Regions from separate parts of the Parapedobacter sp. ISTM3 genome, predicted to be linked through region 3. Evidence: riboswitches for the same ligand, from Rfam matches in the RefSeq annotation. Region 3 holds a riboswitch; each other region holds the start of a gene.
What was found. Region 3 has a riboswitch for S-adenosylmethionine ahead of JHJ32_RS01000 (amidohydrolase). Riboswitches for the same ligand answer to the same signal wherever they lie in the genome.
Positions count from the first base shown of each region.

Region 1: it holds a riboswitch for S-adenosylmethionine, as region 3 does, so the genes downstream of both, metE (5-methyltetrahydropteroyltriglutamate--homocysteine S-methyltransferase) here and JHJ32_RS01000 (amidohydrolase) in region 3, are expected to answer to the same signal.
Region 2: it holds a riboswitch for S-adenosylmethionine, as region 3 does, so the genes downstream of both, JHJ32_RS17170 (O-acetylhomoserine aminocarboxypropyltransferase/cysteine synthase family protein) here and JHJ32_RS01000 (amidohydrolase) in region 3, are expected to answer to the same signal.

Region 1 covers NZ_JAENGN010000007.1:125,188-131,606, forward strand. Annotated here, with positions in the region: gene JHJ32_RS11520 (sensor histidine kinase KdpD) at 1-1,316, shown strand, start outside; gene JHJ32_RS11525 (response regulator transcription factor) at 1,327-2,019, shown strand; SAM riboswitch class I at 2,136-2,239, shown strand; gene metE (5-methyltetrahydropteroyltriglutamate--homocysteine S-methyltransferase) at 2,359-4,680, shown strand; gene trmD (tRNA (guanosine(37)-N1)-methyltransferase TrmD) at 4,805-5,482, shown strand; gene JHJ32_RS11540 (anthranilate synthase component I family protein) at 5,714-6,419, shown strand, end outside.
Region 2 covers NZ_JAENGN010000014.1:80,460-86,878, forward strand. Annotated here, with positions in the region: gene JHJ32_RS17155 (S9 family peptidase) at 1-1,038, shown strand, start outside; gene JHJ32_RS17160 (glutamine synthetase III) at 1,302-3,488, shown strand; gene JHJ32_RS17165 (DUF2721 domain-containing protein) at 3,512-3,982, opposite strand; SAM riboswitch class I at 4,088-4,203, shown strand; gene JHJ32_RS17170 (O-acetylhomoserine aminocarboxypropyltransferase/cysteine synthase family protein) at 4,455-5,759, shown strand; gene JHJ32_RS17175 (homoserine dehydrogenase) at 5,892-6,419, shown strand, end outside.
Region 3 covers NZ_JAENGN010000001.1:233,583-240,001, reverse strand. Annotated here, with positions in the region: gene JHJ32_RS01010 (TonB-dependent receptor) at 1-2,560, shown strand, start outside; gene JHJ32_RS01005 (RagB/SusD family nutrient uptake outer membrane protein) at 2,579-4,165, shown strand; SAM riboswitch class I at 4,371-4,478, shown strand; gene JHJ32_RS01000 (amidohydrolase) at 4,624-6,066, shown strand; gene JHJ32_RS00995 (TlpA disulfide reductase family protein) at 6,073-6,419, shown strand, end outside.

The sequences.
Region 1 (6,419 bases), on a different contig from region 3:
CTATCCGGCAGGTGCCGTTGCTCAAAGCCAAAGATGACAGCGTGCGTTATTTTATTCCAGGCCCCATTGCATACGGCTCCACGGTTTTAAATTACGCCATCGAAACCTTACCTCCCAGGCAAGATCTCAAGCTGAAAAGCGAAATAGCCCGCAAAGAGCGCCAGCTCCAACTGCTGGAGGCCACTACGCTGATGGACACCATTGCGATACTAAGCGGCAAAAACCCCCAATTAATGGAGGATTTCGCCGCAGAGATCGAACTGTATAAACGCCCGTTGAGCCAGCGCATCGACGTTGCTTATATCAGACGCGAGCTGCGTAAGGAGCTGCTAAGCCGGGATATAAAATCCGCCTTCAACCTGGAAATAAAAGACAACCACACCACGCTGTATGCGTTCGCGAATTTTTCGGCGGAGGACCTTTCGTCCCAAAACCTGTATACCACCGAGTTATTCCGTGCGGACAATGAGCGCTCATCCGGCCGGCTTTCTGTCTATTTCCCCAATAAAGCCAACATTTTGATGGGCAACATGACGGTCATGCTGTTTTCGTCGGTCGCGCTTTTACTGGTACTCATCAGCTGTTTTGCGTACACCATCTTTACCATGCTCCGCCAAAAGAAGATTTCCGAGATGAAGACGGATTTCATCAACAACATGACGCACGAGTTTAAAACCCCCGTGGCGACCATCATGATTGCCAGCGAATCCCTGCGCGATCCCGAGATAGCATCTGATCAGACGCGGGCTGCCCGTCTCGCTAATATCATATACGACGAAAATGTGCGCTTAGGCAACCATATCGAACGGGTGCTTAACATCGCGCGCCTGGAAAAAGGAAACCTCAAATTGGAACTTCGCGATGTAGATGTTAATGACCTTGCGCAAGCCGTGGTGGATAGCATGGAGCTGCAATTGCTCAAAAACGACGCCAATGTGCACATGCATCTTGATGCAACAGATGCTACTGTCGTGGGAGACGAATTACATTTATCCAACGTGTTTTTCAATTTGATCGATAACGCGATTAAGTACAGCAAAGAAAAGCCCGACATCACCATTAAAACAAGAAATGCCGGCAGCCACATACACATTACCGTGGCCGATAAGGGCATCGGAATGAACCGTGACCAGCTTTCCAAGATTTTCGATCAGTTTTACCGCATACCCACCGGAAACCGTCACGACGTAAAAGGATTCGGTTTGGGGTTAAGCTACGTAAGTGACATTGTAAAACGATTTGGCGGCAAAGTGCAGGTAAAAAGCGAGAAGGACAAAGGAACTGCGTTTGAAATCATGCTGCCGCTCAAAGGATAGGGAGACTATTATGCAAAAAATTCTATTAGCAGAGGACGACCCCAATTTGGGCGACATCTTAAAGGACTACCTGGAACTGAAAGGAAAGTTTGACGTCACACTCTGCAAAGACGGCGACGAAGCCCTTCGCCAATTCAATAAAGAGAAATTTGACCTCTGCATCCTCGATGTGATGATGCCCCGTAAAGACGGCTTTACCTTGGGCAAAGAAATCCGGAAAGCCAACGCGGACATTCCCATTATCTTTGCCACGGCAAAAGGGATGATGGAAGACAAGACCGAAGCATTTGGCCTGGGGGGTGATGACTACATTACCAAGCCCTTCCGCGTGGAAGAGCTTTTGCTCCGTATCAACGCCTTGCTTAAGCGGGCATCCCGCGAAAAGCAAGGGGAGGAGGAACTCCCGGACAAATTCCAAATCGGGAATTACCACTTCGATTATGTCGCCCAGCAAATCAGCAGCAATGGCTATCAGCAGAAACTATCCACCAAGGAGGCTGAGTTGTTGCGCCTACTTTGCATCAAAAAGAACGATGTGCTTACCCGGGAGGAAGCCCTGCTAAAAATCTGGCACGACGACAACTATTTCAATGGCCGTAGCATGGACGTCTTTTTGAGCAAACTGCGCAAATACCTGCGCGATGATCCCAAGGTGGAAATCGTGAATGTGCATGGCAAGGGTTATAAGCTGTTGGTCAGTTAATCAGGCTGGGATAAGCGCCTTCTACAAGTTTGCTCGTTTCCGCATGACGGATGGATGGGCGCCGCGCCTGCGAATTATTTTTTGCGCATTTCAAATTTTATGCCGATATTAGCGGCCGCTTATGGAGAAAGGCAGAGGGAATGGACCCTGTGAAGCCTTAGCAACCTGTCACCAGACAAGGTGCTAAATTCTACCCCGGGTAATCGGGGAAAAATAAGCAGACACAACTCACCTTGTGCCCTCTCCCCTAAAGCAATATAAAAACGTAGGATCGCCGATTCCGAAGTAGGAGAGGCGGTAGCTGATTTGTATATTTAAATAGTTATCATACACATTGTCATGTTAAAAACCAACAATTTGGGTTACCCCCGCATCGGCGCCCTAAGGGAACTGAAGAAGGCTAACGAAGCCTATTGGGCAAAAAAAATAGGCCAGCAAGAGCTATTGGATGCTGCACGCGCTATACGCGAAAGCAATTGGAAGACCCAGCAGGATGCGGGTATTGACCTCATCCCGTCAAATGATTTCTCTTTCTATGATCAGGTGTTGGACCTCTCGCTGACCGTGGGCGCTATCCCTGCTCGTTACCAGGGCTTTCCGTTAGCAGGAGCATCTTCATACAACCTCGATTTGTATTTTGCCATGGCCCGCGGTTTCCAGCAGGACGGCCTGGATGTGACCGCCATGGAAATGACCAAATGGTTTGATACCAACTACCATTACATTGTTCCTGAATTTGTAAAAGACCAGCAGTTTCGCCTTACTTCGGAAAAGATCGTCAACGAGTTTAACGAAGCCAAGCAGTTAGGTATTGTCACCAAACCGGTATTGTTGGGTCCTATCACTTACTTGCTTTTAGGCAAGGAAAAAGAAGCCGGCTTCAACCGCTTGGATTTGATAGATCGCCTATTGCCTGTTTATGAAGAAATCCTCGGCAAACTGGCTCAAGCCGGAGCCCTGTGGATACAATTTGATGAACCGTTTTTGGCGCTGGATATCGACGACAAGACCCGGGCGCTCTATCAAACCGTCTATGATCGCCTCTCGGCCGCCGCTAATGGCATCAAGCTGTTGGTCGCCACTTATTTCGAGGCGCTGCAGGAAAATGCGCAAACGGCGCTGCGCCTGCCGGTGCAGGCGCTGCATGTCGATCTTGTACGCGGCGAAAAACAGTTGGACGAACTGTTACCTGCCGTGCCTGCCAACCTTATTCTTTCTTTGGGCGTGGTGGATGGCCGCAATATCTGGAAAAATGACTACGAAGCGTCTCTCCGGAAGATTAAACAGGCCGTGGACACATTAGGTGCAGACCGCGTTTGGGTAGCGCCGTCAAGCTCCTTACTGCATGTTCCGTTTGACCTGGATTTAGAAGACAATGAACAATCGTTGCCCGCGGAGGTCAAAAACTGGCTGGCCTTTGCCAAACAAAAGCTGGCAGAGGTAAAAGATTTGGCCGTCCTGGCAACTGGCAACGTTGACGCGGCGACATTAACCCGTTTCGAAGCCAACAGGGCTGCACAGCAAAGCCGGCGTACGTCAACGTTGATTCACCGCGAGGAGGTGAAGGCCCGTGTAAAAAGCATTACCGATGCCGACGCACAACGGACAAGTCCGTTCGCCGAACGCAAAGCAAAGCAACTCGCAAAATTCAACCTGCCGGCCTTTGCCACCACCACCATCGGCTCGTTCCCACAGACACGGGACGTCCGCAAGTGGCGGGCCGACCTGAAGAAGGGCGCCATCACGCAAGAGGAATATGATAAACTCATCGCCGAAGAAACCGAGCGGACCATCCGTCTGCAAGAAGAATTGGATATCGATGTGCTGGTGCATGGCGAATTCGAACGCAACGACATGGTGGAGTACTTCGGCGAGCAGCTCTCCGGTTATGCGTTCACCAAAAATGGGTGGGTGCAATCGTACGGTTCACGCTGCGTGAAGCCCCCCATCATCTATGGCGACGTAAGCCGCCCCGCAGATATGACCGTGCGCTGGTCTGCATATGCGCAATCGCTCACCGAACGCCCCGTGAAGGGCATGCTCACCGGACCGGTAACGATCCTGCAGTGGTCGTTCGTGCGCAATGACCAGCCGCGTTCAGAGACCACCTACCAGATTGCGCTCGCCATCCTGGATGAAGTACAGGCACTGGAAAAAGCCGGCATCAAGATCATCCAAATTGACGAGCCTGCCATCCGCGAAGGACTCCCGCTGCGTAAGGCCGACCATAAAGGATACCTTGACTGGGCGGTACGTGCGTTTCGCGTCTCCTCATCCAATGTGGAAGACGACACGCAAATCCATACGCATATGTGCTATTCAGAGTTTAATGACATCATTGAGCACATCGCGGCGATGGATGCTGATGTCATCACCATCGAAACGTCCCGCTCACAAATGGAATTGTTGGATGCCTTTGCTGACTTCAATTACCCGAATGACATTGGCCCCGGCGTTTATGACATCCATTCACCTCGTGTACCGAGCAAGGAGGAGATCGTAGCCCTGCTTGAAAAAGCAAAGGCCGTCATTCCTGCGGAGCAACTATGGGTTAATCCGGACTGCGGCCTAAAGACCCGTGCCTGGCCTGAAACCAAGGCGGCTTTGGAAGCCATGGTAGAAGCGGCCAAAACGTTGCGCGGCGTAACAGAAACGGTGTAAGTGCCTTTACGCGACAAATTTTCGCTGACTCCGGCTGCCAATAGCGGCAGCCGGACTTTTTTAACCCCCCTAAAGGCCATCGGCCATGGCCGACCCATCACCAAAAAACACTATCTTTGCCCGTATGCGGTTTGACATTATTACGGTGCTACCCCAGCTGTTGGATAGTCCTTTTGCACATTCCATCTTACAGCGTGCGCAAAAAAAGGGACTTTGCGAAATCGTTGTGCACAACCTGCGCGATTACGCCGATAATAAGCATAAAAGCGTGGACGACTACCCGTACGGGGGCGGCAGCGGCATGGTGATGCAAGTGGCCCCTTTTGCCGCTTGTATCGAGCAACTGCAAGCCCAGCGCAGCTATGATGAGATCATCTTCATGACACCTGACGGCGACACGCTCAACCAGACTATCGCCAACCACCTGTCAACCAAAGCCAACCTTATCATCCTTTGTGGGCATTATAAGGGCATTGACCAACGCATACGCGACATCTATGTGACCCGTGAACTTTCGATCGGCGACTATGTCCTCTCCGGCGGAGAGCTGCCTGCGGCGGTCTTGGTTGATGCTGTTGTACGTCTGCTCCCGGGCGTGCTATCGGATGAAACATCAGCGCTTTCGGATTCGTTCCAAGGTGGCTTATTGGACGCTCCGGTGTATACCCGGCCGGCCGACTGGAATGGGCACAAAGTTCCCGATGTATTGCTCAGTGGCAATCAGGCCGCCATCAACCAATGGCGGGACGAACAGGCCATCGCCCGGACCAAATCCCGAAGGCCGGATCTGTTGGATGACTGATTTTTTTCATTTTTACCACAAAAAATTTGTTTGGCGTTTTTTTTTTATATTTTTGCTACACTATGTTAATGAACAAGTTCCGCATCGCATTATGGTGGCGGCTCGATGGAAATAACGTCGGGCAGGCTGGGACGGTTACATGTGGTTAATCACGGCTCAAGATTTAAACATATATGCCCCGACGTTTTAAAAATCCGTCGGGTTTTTTTTGTTGTCTATTAAAAGGAAATTATGGCTTATCGATTTAAAACCAACTACAAACACTTGCTGGCGGATACCACCACGCCGGTAAGCACTTACCTCAGGCTGCGTGACGTGTTTCCAAACAGCCTGTTGCTTGAAAGCTCAGAATACCATAGCCGGGAAAACAACATGAGCTATATTTGTTGCCAGCCAATAGCAGGTATTAAACTGGATAAGGAGTTTCTCGAAATCCAGTACCCCGGCAGCCCGGTGGAAAGGAAGCCTGCTGCTGCCATCAACCTTCGTGAAGAAGTTTCCCTGTTCAGGCAAGCGTTTGAAGAAACACGCGTATTGGATGCTAATGTCATTTCCAATGGCCTGTTTGGCTTCTTTACGTTTGATACGGTAGCTCACTTTGAGGATATCGAATTGAAAAGCCCGATCGATCCCAACCGCAATATTCCTTACTTGCAATACCATGTCTATCGGTATGTCATTGCCATCGATCATTTCCGCAATCAGCTTTATATCTTCGAGCATCAACTTGAAAACGAAGAAAGCCCCTCCGGATTGGAAAAAATCCAATACCTTATCCAAAACAAAAACTTCCCCGAATACAGCTTTTCCATCAACGGTGGAGAAACGTCAAACATGACCGATGAGGGGTTTAAAGCCCTGGTAGAAAAAATGAAGACCCACATTTACCGGGGTGATGTTTTCCAGATTGTGCCGTCCAGGAGCTTTTCCCGGCCAT
Region 2 (6,419 bases), on a different contig from region 3:
CCCAAAGCCATTGTCATCGGCCCATACCGATACGGTCAAATAAAAAGCGCGGAAGATACTGATTTATATGTTTATACAAAAGAAAATTACGTATCCCCGCCCGATCTCTATACATCTACCGATCTTATCAGGGAAACAAAACTCAGCAGCATCAATCCACAGCAACAACAATACAACTGGGGGACTGCTGAGTTGGTGAAATGGACCACTCCCAAAGGTTATGCTGCAGAGGGCATTCTTTATAAGCCCGAAGATTTTGATCCCAGCAAAAAATATCCCGTCATCGCGTATTTCTATGAGCGGTTGTCAAACGGACTATACAGCTATATTCCGCCATCCCCTACACCTTCACGGCTCAATATTAGCTTCTTTGTAAGCAACGGCTACCTCGTCTTCGCTCCAGATATCCGGTATGAAATTGGCTATCCGGGGCAATCTGCCGAAGAATATGTAAACTCGGGCATGGAGGCCTTAAAAGCCCAGCCTTGGGTAGATGGTGAACACCTGGCCGTCCAAGGCCAAAGTTGGGGTGGGTACCAGGTCGCCCATCTCATTACACGCACCGACATGTATGCGGCGGCTTGGGCTGGCGCACCGGTTGTCAACATGACTTCGGCCTACGGTGGTATCCGTTGGGACAGCGGAATGAACCGGCAGTTTCAATATGAACGCACACAAAGCCGCATCGGTGCGACATTATGGGAAAACCCACAACTGTATATCGAAAATTCTCCCTTATTTCATTTACCCAATGTCATGACTCCTGTGGTCATCATGAGTAATGATGAAGACGGCGCAGTGCCCTGGTATCAAGGAATCGAAATGTTTACGGCATTACGCCGTTTACAGAAACCCGTTTGGATGCTCAATTACAACGGCGAAGCGCACAACCTCGTACAGCGGCAAAACCGTAAAGATATTCAGCGAAGACAACTGGAGTTTTTTGACCACTTCCTGAAAGGAAAGCCAGCAGCTCCTTGGATTGAAAAGGGTGTTCCTGCTGTATTAAAGGGTATCGATTGGGGCTTCGGCAAATAACGTCCACCACTCACGGATATTTACTTTTTTCATGATTCAGCGTCCAAAATCACTTGGTATTTTGGGCGCTTTCTTATGATCGGAAAAGCAACCTTATTATAAAATAAGCAATAGAAAAAAAGCAAGTCCAACAAATCTGCATAAAATGTTATTTTTATTTCCACTTTTAGTAAAAAAATAATGAAATGTCATTTTTTTTTTCGAATATTGGAGCAGAAAACAAAAAAACAACAAAGCGTATCAAACAAATAAACACAAATTAAATGTCAGGTTTGAGATTCAAGGCAGTTGAAACTGCCATATCCCGGTTAAACAACAACAAAATCTACGAAACGATTAAACCTTCTTCCTATTACTGCAAAAATGTTTTTACAACGGCGAAGATGAAGGAATATCTTCCTAAGAATGCCTATGCCGAGTTGGTAGAAACTATTGACGAAGGAAAAGCCATTAGCCTTGACCTCGCCGAGCACATTTCTCAGGCAATGAAAAGCTGGGCTATCAGCAATGGTGTAACACATTATACCCATTGGTTCCAGCCACTTACGGGCGCAACTGCCGAAAAACATGATGCGTTTTTCGAACCGCTTCCGGATGGTTCGGCTATCGACAAATTTACAGCAAGTGCTTTGGTACAACAAGAACCAGATGCTTCCAGTTTTCCAAGCGGTGGTATTCGTAATACATTCGAGGCAAGGGGCTATACAGGCTGGGATCCCTCTTCTCCCGCATTTATTTATGAAACTGGGGGCGGCAAAACACTTTGCATTCCTACCATCTTCGTATCGTATACCGGTGAGGCCTTGGATTACAAGGCACCGTTATTAAAAGCAGTCAATGCTTTGGATAAGGCGGCGGTGGACGTTGCCAATTTCTTCGATAAGTCCATAACCAAAGTCAATGCCTCCTTAGGGGTAGAGCAAGAGTATTTTCTCGTAGATTTGGCGTTGTTCAATGCCCGACCCGACTTACAACTTACTGGGCGCACGTTGTTTGGCCATATGTCTGCTAAAGGTCAGCAATTGGAGGATCATTACTTCGGTGCCATTCCTGAGCGGGTATTGGCCTTCATGGTGGATCTGGAGCAAGAAGCACTCAAATTGGGTATTCCGCTGAAGACCCGGCACAACGAAGTAGCCCCTTCACAGTTTGAATGTGCACCGATGTTTGAGGAAATCAACCTAGCTATTGATCACAACCAGCTATTACTCAATGTCATGGAGCAAGTAGCCCTACGGCATAAATTCAAGGTGTTGATCCACGAAAAACCTTATGCCGACATCAACGGCTCAGGCAAGCACAACAACTGGTCAATGATTACCAACACTGGGGTAAACCTGCTTTCTCCCGGCAAGACACCGAAAAACAATTTGATGTTCCTTTCGTTTTTCGTCAATGTCATCAAAGCGGTACATGACAATGCAGACCTCCTGCGCGCATCCATCGCAAGTGCCGCCAATGACCATCGCTTGGGTGCTAACGAGGCCCCACCTGCCATTATTTCCATCTTCCTTGGCAGCCAACTAAATGCTGTGCTTGACGAAGTAGAAACCGCAAGGGTAGCAAAGAAAGTCAAAAACGAAACGTTACTTTGGCATGGTATTCCCAAAATTCCTGAGCTGCAATTAGACAATACCGATCGGAATCGAACGTCGCCATTTGCGTTTACGGGAAACAAATTTGAGTTCAGGGCAGTCGGTTCGTCGGCAAACAGTGCCAGCCCGATGACCGTCCTCAGTGCTATCGTAGCAAACCAATTAATCGAATTCAAGTCGGAAGTTGACAAGCAAATCAAAAAAGGCACGAAGAAAGATTTGGCGCTGCTTAACGTTGTACGCAAATACATCAAAGAATCCAAAGCTATTCGTTTCGAAGGCAACGGATACAGCAAAGAATGGGAAGAAGAAGCGCATAAGCGGGGCCTTTCCAACATTAAGACGACGCCAAAAGCACTGGACGTTTACGTTAGCGAGAAATCACTCGAACTTTTTGAAAAACTTGGCGTACTAAGTAAGCGGGAGAGCAAGGCTCGCCACGAGATCTTACTGGAAAACTATTATAAGAAGATCCAGATTGAGGCACGGGTATATGGTGAAATTGTAAACAGTCTTATCGCTCCGGCCGCTTTTAACTATCAGAATGATCTGATAACCAATGTCAAAGGGCTAAAAGACATCGGATTAAAAGCGGATACTTATAATGCTCAAGTAGAGCTTATTGAGCGTATATCCACGCATGTCAATACCATTATTGCTGAAGCTGAGGCCATGCGCCAAGAACGCAAAAAAGCCAATGTATTGGAAGACACACGCGAAAAGGCCATAGCTTATGATGAAAATGTAAAACCTTATTTTGACAAAATCAGGTATCACATCAATAAACTTGAGCAGATAATTGACGACCGCAAGTGGCCATTGCCAAAACTGCGGGAGCTCCTTTTCGTAAGATAACTTACCTCCCTCTAAACTTAAATTTAGTGGCCCTCCGATTGAGGGCCACTTTTTTTCTTATCAAACTTTTTCTTGATGTAGTCGACCAGTGACCTGTCATCTCCTTCTTCCATATCGCTCAACTCCAGTTCCAGGGCTTTATTGCTGACCTGAATCTCAAGCAACGAAATAATGAGCGATATAGCAAAAAAAAGCAGGCTCAGCGCAAAGGTCAGCTCTGAGAAGTAGTTGTTTTCAATATAAATGCAGTACATGCAAACGATGCAGGCGACGAAGCTCAATACACCCATGGCCTGCATTTGCTTAATCAACTTCAACCGATACCGAAGATTCTGAATCTGTCCATGCAAAACACCGCTTTTATTGTGTTCAAGATATTTTGCATGCAGGCTGCGGACCAACGCAGCTAACGCCAAAAACCGATTGGTGTAAGCCAACATAATTAAACTGATTGCCGGAAATAGCAGCGCTGCTGTATTAAATGTAATATTCATTGGTACAAAAAAATCAAAAATACTTTGCACATACAAATCGCACAACCTATATTTGCACTCGATGTGTGCATGCACACACAAATCAATTCCTCTTCAAAAGGTCTTGGTTTATAAAGAAGTGGCGAGAGACTGGCTCAATGACCCACTGGCAACCATCTGAAGCGACGGAAAAGGTGCCAAATCCTGTCCCAACCAACATTGTTGTTGGGAGCATATAAATAAAAAGACAATGAACATGTATCCAACAAGCAGCAATCGTTATCCAGCCAATTGGGAATCTGGGCATCAGACCGCCTCCCTTACCGTCATTCAAGCCATCCGAATGTGCAGCGGAACGATGTGTACATGCTGCTAATCCCGTACACGCAATAGGTATACAAGTTGCTGGCTAGCGCCCGCAGCGATACTGGTGTACCGTAGCGCATGCATCCTTTGTAATATCAGATTAATCCACAAATAAAAACAGCAGATTATGGCTAATGAAAATCTAAAATTTGAGACCTTGCAAGTACACGCTGGCCAAGAAATCGACCCCACTACGGGTTCGCGTGCGGTACCCATCTATCAAACCACGTCGTATGTATTCAATAGTGCGGCACACGGCGCGAATCTATTTGCCCTGAAAGAATTTGGCAACATATACACACGGATTATGAACCCAACCACTGATGTGTTTGAAAAGCGCATCGCTGCGTTGGAAGGCGGAGTGGCCGCATTGGCTGTTGCGTCAGGACAAGCCGCTCAATTCATCGCATTGACCAACATATTAGAAAACGGTGATAATTTTGTCAGCGGCGCAAACCTATATGGTGGCACATTCAATCAGTTCAAGGTATCCTTCAAACGATTAGGCATAGAAGCACGATTTGCAAAAGACGACGCTCCAGAGAATATCGAGGCGCTCATCGATGACAATACCAAAGCGATTTATGTAGAAACGATCGGCAATCCGAGCTACAGCATTCCAGACTTTGAGCGGATTTCGAGTATCGCGCAAAAATACGATTTACCACTCATTGTAGATAACACATTCGGCGCAGCCGGCTACCTTTTCAAACCATTGGAACATGGTGCACATGTTGTGGTTGAGTCGGCCACTAAATGGATTGGCGGCCATGGCAACAGCATCGGCGGCGTAATTGTTGATGGAGGAAACTACAACTGGGGAAATGGCAAATACAAGCAATTCAGCGAGCCGTCTGAAGGCTACCATGGCTTGGTATTCAGTGACGTGTTCGGCGTGGGCGGCCCATTCGGGAATATTCAATTTGCTATTCGTGCACGTGTGGAAGGGCTTCGGGATTATGGCCCCGCGCTGTCGCCGTTCAATGCCTTTCTGTTATTACAAGGCCTGGAAACACTTTCGCTACGCGTACAACGCCACGTAGACAACGCCCTTGAAGTAGCCAAATGGCTTGAAAGCCACCCACAGGTTGAGCGGGTAAGCTATCCGGGCTTAAAAAATCATCCACACCATAACAACGCCCAAAAGTATCTAAAAAATGGTTTCGGCAGCGTATTGTCATTTATCATCAAAGGAGGTGCGGATAAGGCCAATGCATTCATCGATGCCCTGCAATTGATAAGCCATCTGGCAAATGTTGGCGATGCGAAAACATTAATCATACACCCTGCAGCCACCACACATCAGCAATTGAGTGAAGCTGACCAGCTGAACGCCGGCGTATTTCCTGGTTTACTCCGTATTTCTGTGGGTATCGAACACATTGACGATATCAAAGCCGATCTGCAACAGGCATTTGATAAGATTAGGTAACCCCGATCACTAAGCAGCAAACAAACACAATGCATGTTACATATATTGACAAATTCCAGAACATTTAACTTGAAAGTGGAGCGCACGTTGCCACGTTAGCTGAGCCAGACATTAAATAACGTAACAGTAAACATGAACAACAAACTTACCTTGGGGATTTTCGGTTTTGGTGTAGTGGGGCAAGGGCTGCACGATATCATCAAAACCAAAAATCTCAACCTTGCAATCAAACGATTCGTCATCAAACACCCTGAAAAGAAACGCACATTACCCGCCGAACTGTTTACCACCGATGCCAACGCCGTGCTGGACGACCCGGAAATCAATACTGTTGTAGAGCTTATCGACGATGCGGAGGCTGCCTTCGATATCGTGTCCAGCGCCCTCCGGTCGGGGAAAAACGTCGTTTCTGCCAATAAAAAAATGATCGCAACCCACTTAGCTGATTTGATAGCCATCCAGCAGGAGTATGGCACAAGTTTGCTATATGAAGGGGCGGTATGCGGAAGCATTCCCATTATCAGGAACCTCGAAGAGTACTATGACAATGAACTGCTCCATGCAGTGACGGGTATCTTCAATGGTTCATCCAACTATATTTTATCTAAAATATTTAACGAAAATCTGGCATATGCTACGGCGTTGAAACAAGCTCAGGAC
Region 3 (6,419 bases):
CTGGGGTTCGGGGAACGCTGCTTATAATCCGCTCGGAGATATCAACCCCAATGACATTGAGAGCGTAGAAGTACTCAAAGACGGCTCGGCTACCGCCATCTACGGATCCAGAGCTGCTAATGGGGTCATATTGATAACCACCAAAAAGGGCAAATCAGGCGCAGCCCAACTAACGTACGATGGCTGGATTGCCTCTACGCAACCGGCTAAGCGGTTCGACTTACTCAATGCTGACGAGTTTATCGCTGTAAACAACCAAAAAGCCGCAAACACCGGGGTAACCTCATCCATGGCCAACCCTACACTTAACCCTGAAACCAATGAGCCATACAACACCGACTGGCAAGACATCGTCTTTAGGACCGGCTTTCAGCAAAACCATGCGTTGTCATTCAGCGGAGCTACGCCAGCGACAAGCTACTACTTCTCATTAGGTTATTCTGATTTGCAAGGGATCACAGTCAATAACGACCAAACCCGTTATCAGCTAAGGACAAACCTGGAGCATAAAACGCTAAATAACTACCTCACTTTGGGTGTTACCGGATCATTATCCCACACCACAAACACCGGATTAAACACCGGAGCAGGTGCCTTATCCGGCAACGTAAACAGCGCAGTATTACTTCCACCGAATGTTCCGGCCGTGTGGCCCGACGGCACATACAACCTTAATCCATCGGGGACCGCATTAGGCAGTGGCGCAAACCTATTCAACACTGTAGACAATCGGACCAACCTCCAATATGTTTTAGACCACAACTGGTTTGATACGAAAAGCCTGAACTTTACCGGATCTACGTTTGCAGATGTCAAAATTACCGACGGGCTGAACCTCAGAACGCAGATTAGCCTCATCAACCTAAACACCGAGCGTTTCCAATACCAAAATCCTGACCACGGCGACGGTAGAGGCAGCAATGGTGTAGTCTACAACTACTACTCCCGCTTTTTCCGCTACAACTGGCTAAATACGCTCACTTACAATAAGCAGGTCGGTATCCACAAAATCGGATTCGTCGGCGGCTATGAAGCACAGAAAAGCTTTGACAACAACTTCTTTGGCCAAGGCATTGACCTCGCGCATACCTTTTTCGGCGAAAAGAACATTATCTCCGGCACGTTCGGAACACAAAATTCTGGCGGCGGCTACGAGGAAAGATCGCTCACGTCACTCTTTGGGCGGCTGAATTATTCGGTATTGGACCGGTACCTACTTACAGCAACTCTGAGACATGACAAAATTTCGTCCCTACCATGGGGCAACCAAGGAGCCACGCTACCCGGTATATCGTTGGGTTGGCGGCTTTCAGAGGAAGGATTCTTTAAAAATGCTGATGGATTAAGCTTCATCGATGACTTAAAAATACGGGGAGGTTATGCCGAAGTCGGCAACGTTGAAATCGGCGCGTTTCCTTATGCAGGCGTCTATGCCCCTCGTTTATACGGCGACATCAGCGGATTTTTCTTTTCGCAGGTCGGCAACCCCGATCTAACATTCGAAACAAGTAAAAAAACCAACGTAGGCTTGGATCTGTCCCTGTTCGCCAGCCGGGTAACACTGACAGCCGATTGGTTCCAAAATGATGTTGACAACTTGATTTTGGCCGTCCCCGTCCCGCCTTCGCAAGGCATACCCGGCAATGAGATAAACACAAATGTCGGCAGGCTAAATAACAAAGGATGGGAATTCACACTAAACACGACGAATATCCACAAGACTAATTTCTCGTGGACTTCTAACCTGAATTTAACCTTCGTCAAAAACGAAATTACGCAGCTGGCCGGCGCACCCCTGGTAAATACATACCACAGAACTGAAGTCGGACGCTCTATCGCTGAATTTTTCGGCTACGAATATTATGGGGTGAATCCGGCAAACGGCTACCCTGTTTTCGTCCAATATTTAGATGGAGTTCGGACGTTGGCCCAAATCCACCCTCAAGATGGATCATGGTCGATATTCCATCCAAACGACCCATCGAACACCTCTCAAACAACGCGCGCCTTAAATGCAGTTGAAGACAAAATCTTTTTAGGCCAGTCAAACCCAACTTGGTATGGTGGATTCAACAATACCCTCAACTACAAAAACTTTGACTTTAGCTTATTCCTGACATTTGCTGGTGGGCACAAGGTCTACAACCTCACCCGTCAATCGACCCTCACCACCCAATCTTACGCAAACAACAGCCGGGAAATGCTCAATGCATGGACACCTGAAAATCCAAACACAGATGTTCCGATCCTGTGGGCCGGACAGACCAACCGCCTTAATCAAGCCGGCCATTTGAACAGCCGCTTCCTTGAAGATGGAAAGTATTTGCGTTTCCAGAACATCTCCTTGGGGTACCGATTGCCCCAAGCGCTGCTAAGTCGGATCAACGTAAACAACGCCCGGATCTATGCCTCGGTACAGAACGCCTTTGTCATCACGGGATATTCAGGTATCGACCCGGAAATTGCAAACAGCGTCACAACAAACAGAGCGCCCAGCCTGGACGACAACGTAAACCCAGTCCCCAGAACATTCACGTTTGGCATCAACTTGAGTTTATAATCAAAAATCTGACACGAAATGAAAAGGATAAACAAGACATTAATACTATTGAGCGGATTGGTCTTTGCCACATCTTCCTGCAAGGATAGTTTTACGGAATTAGGCCCCTATAATCGACTATCCGAAGCAGCAATATTTGACACACCTGAAAACGTCGAATTGGCAGCAAACGGAGTATACAGCCAAGCAGCCATTGGCACCTATAACGGTGGCGCCGGACGGGGATATCCATTTGGAGCGGCATCTATCCAGCAGGCTGAGGTTCGAGGTGAAGATGTGGTGAATCTGGAGCAGTTTTACCAAATCACCTATGAGGCTACCTACTCAACGACCTCGGCAAACAACACCAACCATTGGGATCAGCTCTACAACCTTATTAACCAGGCGAACCTATTCATAGAAGGTGTGCGCGGAGCGGAATCCGCAGGAATCATCACCCCGGAAGCGGCTAATATTTATGAAGGCGAGGCTCGGTTCTTAAGAGCTTTATCACATCACGAACTGCTGTTGCACTTCAGCCTGCCTTATGCCGAGGGGGCGAATGCCGGTGCCTATGGTGTGCCCTACCGTGATTTTGGCATTAATTCCACGGAGACAGTTGAACGGGCGAGCACGGTAGACCGCGGCACGGTTGCCGGCACCTATGAAAAGATCCTTGCCGACCTTGATTATGCAGAAAGTGTGCTACCCGCAAACAGCCCCATCAACAGAGCAGGAAAGGGTGCCGCAATCGGCTTAAAAACAAGAATCAAACTGCATCTTGGCGATTGGGCAGGTGTAATTGCCGAAGGAACTAAATTGGGCACCGATGCCACCGGCGGTACGTTTACCAGCCCGATAGGTAGCTACTCGCTGACAGTAAGTCCTGACGGACCTTTCACTAATTACTCAAACAACACCGAATCCATATTCTCAATTGCTAACGGACAAAATTCAAACCCAGGCACCAATGGCTCACTCGCCCGCATGCTGGGTCCCGCAGGACCTGGTGGCCGCGGATTGGTATCAACCAGTCCTAACCTATATAATGCATCGTTTTGGGTAGCAGGTGATTTACGCCGTGAGCTGCTCCAGGTACAAGACGAGACAGGGACGTACCGTCATTTCTTTACCAAGAAATACACAGACTACACCACCCAATCCGATTGGGCTCCAATCCTTCGATATGCAGAGGTATTACTGAATGTCTCGGAAGCGTATGCCAGAACGGGCAATACGGGGCAGGCACTGTTGCTGCTCAATGCTGTCCGTGATCGCTCCGTGCCAGCCGATGCGCGTTTTACATCAGCTCCTACTGACTTAATCCAGGCGATTCTAAACGAAAGACGTATCGAATTTGCCGCAGAAGGACGCCGCTGGCCAGACATCCACCGATTGGTGCTGGACCCTGATTACAGCACCGGAGGTATTCCAGCGAAGATTAAATCGGGCGCTTGGGGCGGTGTATTTCAAAACGACGGATCGGATTACGGGGTCGGAAAACCCGCTATCGCCGCAGAGATTCCAGCCATTCCATATAGCGACTACCGCTTCCTATGGCCGATCAATAACACGGAAGTCACAACAAATCCAATTCTGGCTAATCAGCAAAACCCTAATTATTAACACCCGTTAAATAACTTCTTATGCGGGGATCATTTCGAAACCCGTTAGACCGGAGAGGCTTTAGTTATAAGGCCTCTTTTTTTGTTTTTAATAATCGCTTTACTTCTGCTGCAAGCATTGTCGCCGCAAATAAATATTTCACATAAAATCTATAAACTTAATAGTTTTTATTTTTACTTTTGCTCCGCCGAGTTCTTTTTGTTTGTGCTTATCAAGAAAGACCGAGGGAAAGGCCCTGTGACGTCTTAGCAACCTGAAGCTACATTAAGGTGCTAAATCCTGCCTTGGGCGCTGCCAAAGGTGTAGATAAGTGAAATGCTTGCTATGTACGCGATGCCAAGCATCCAATTATCTCAGCTACTTGAAGACACTTACTTGATTATCAAAACGAGGATGAGCCACGACGGGACCGGCAATGATGAAAACGTAGTTATCACAAAACTAACATAGCGACAGACATGATTAAAAAACAAACATTTATCGTACTCATACTACTTCCCTTCGCCCTATTTGGTCAAAACACGACGGATATCCCGTTAAGTTATTTAGACCGTTCGTTCCAAACTTACGACCAAATCCAAAAAGCTATCTGGTCAACCCCTGAATTGGGCTTTCTGGAAAAGGAAAGTTCAGGAATCCTCCAAAATCATCTTGAAGAACAGGGTTTTGCCGTAGAGGCCGGATTAGCGGGAATGCCCACGTCATTCATCGCCACTTATGGCAGTGGCAGTCCTGTCATCGGCATCTTAGCCGAGTTTGATGCATTGCCGGGGATATCCCAGGATACCGTACCTTACCGCAAGCCGATAACTGAAGGCGGAAACGGCCATGCCTGTGGACACAACGTATTTGGCACCGCCTCGGTAGCGGGGGCCGTCGCCATCAAGGAATGGCTGGCAAGCACCGGCCACCAGGGTACCATAAAAGTATTTGGCACCCCAGCAGAAGAAGGCGGCGGCGGGAAAGTTTATCTGGTGCGGGATGGTTTCTTCAAGGGAATCGATGTCGTATTGGATTGGCACCCTGCCACGAGAAATGCCGTGAACGTAGCTACGGGTACGGCTATCCAAATGGTTGATTATACCTTCCACGGCAAGGCGGCACACGCGGCAGCCAGTCCCGATAAAGGGCGCTCCGCGTTAGATGGCGTGGAAGCCCTTAACTACATGGTCAACCTGCTCCGCGAGCATATTCCGTCAGAGTCACGTATCCATTATGTCATTACTAACGGAGGCGAGGCACCCAACGTAGTACCCGAAGTCGCTAAGGTATCCTATTACATCCGCCATCCTAAGCGGGAGGTACTGCAAGACCTCGTCAGTTGGGTAAACGAAGCTGCCGAAGGGGCTGCCAAAGGCACCCAAACCACGGTAAGCAGCGAAATTATTGCAGGATTCTACGAGAAACTGCCTAATCGACGACTAGCGGCAATCGTGCAAAAAAATCTTGAAACAGTGGGCGGCATTCACTATGACAGCCGGGAGCGGGCTTTCGCCGAAGCTATCGTGAAAGATTTGGGCCTTAACAGCGCTGCGTTGGATGACGTTGCGAAAGTCCAGCCGCTGGAGGAAGAAAAACCGTCACAGGGAGGTGGTTCGTCAGACGTCGGTGACGTAAGCTGGAACGTACCAACCGTATCATTTGGAACCGCTACCTTCGTACCTGGAAGTGCTGGCCACAGCTGGCAGAATGTGGCGTCCGGCGGAACCACCATCGGCACCAAGTCGCTCATCAATACCGCAAAGGTCTTTGCCCTCACAGCTATAGACCTTTATACCAAGCCAACGTTGATCAATGAAGTAAAAGAAGAGTTCGAATCCCGCAGGGGTGCCAACTTCCGCTATGAGTCATTACTTGGCGACCGCGCCCCAGCACTGGATTATCGTTTAAAAAACAACTAACGAAATATGAAAACAAGAATAACATTAAGCATACTCTCAACACTTTTGCTCAGTGCTGTATATGCCCAGCAAGCCAAACCGCTACAGCTTAAGGGTACCGTAAAGGACATGCAAACCGGCACGATATACCTACAGCGGTTTGATAATAAGATTTTCCACACCATTGATTCAGCGGCACTTCAAAACGGTGCATTCAGCTTCGCCACAAGCGTGCAGTTGCCTGAACTGTACGGACTCACGCTTGAAAAAGACAAGACGCCGTTTTATATTTTCCTGGAAGAGGGGCCGATAACGGTAGCGTTCGACGGCGGTGAATCCTATCGCAATACCGTGGTGTCCGGCTCTAAATCGCA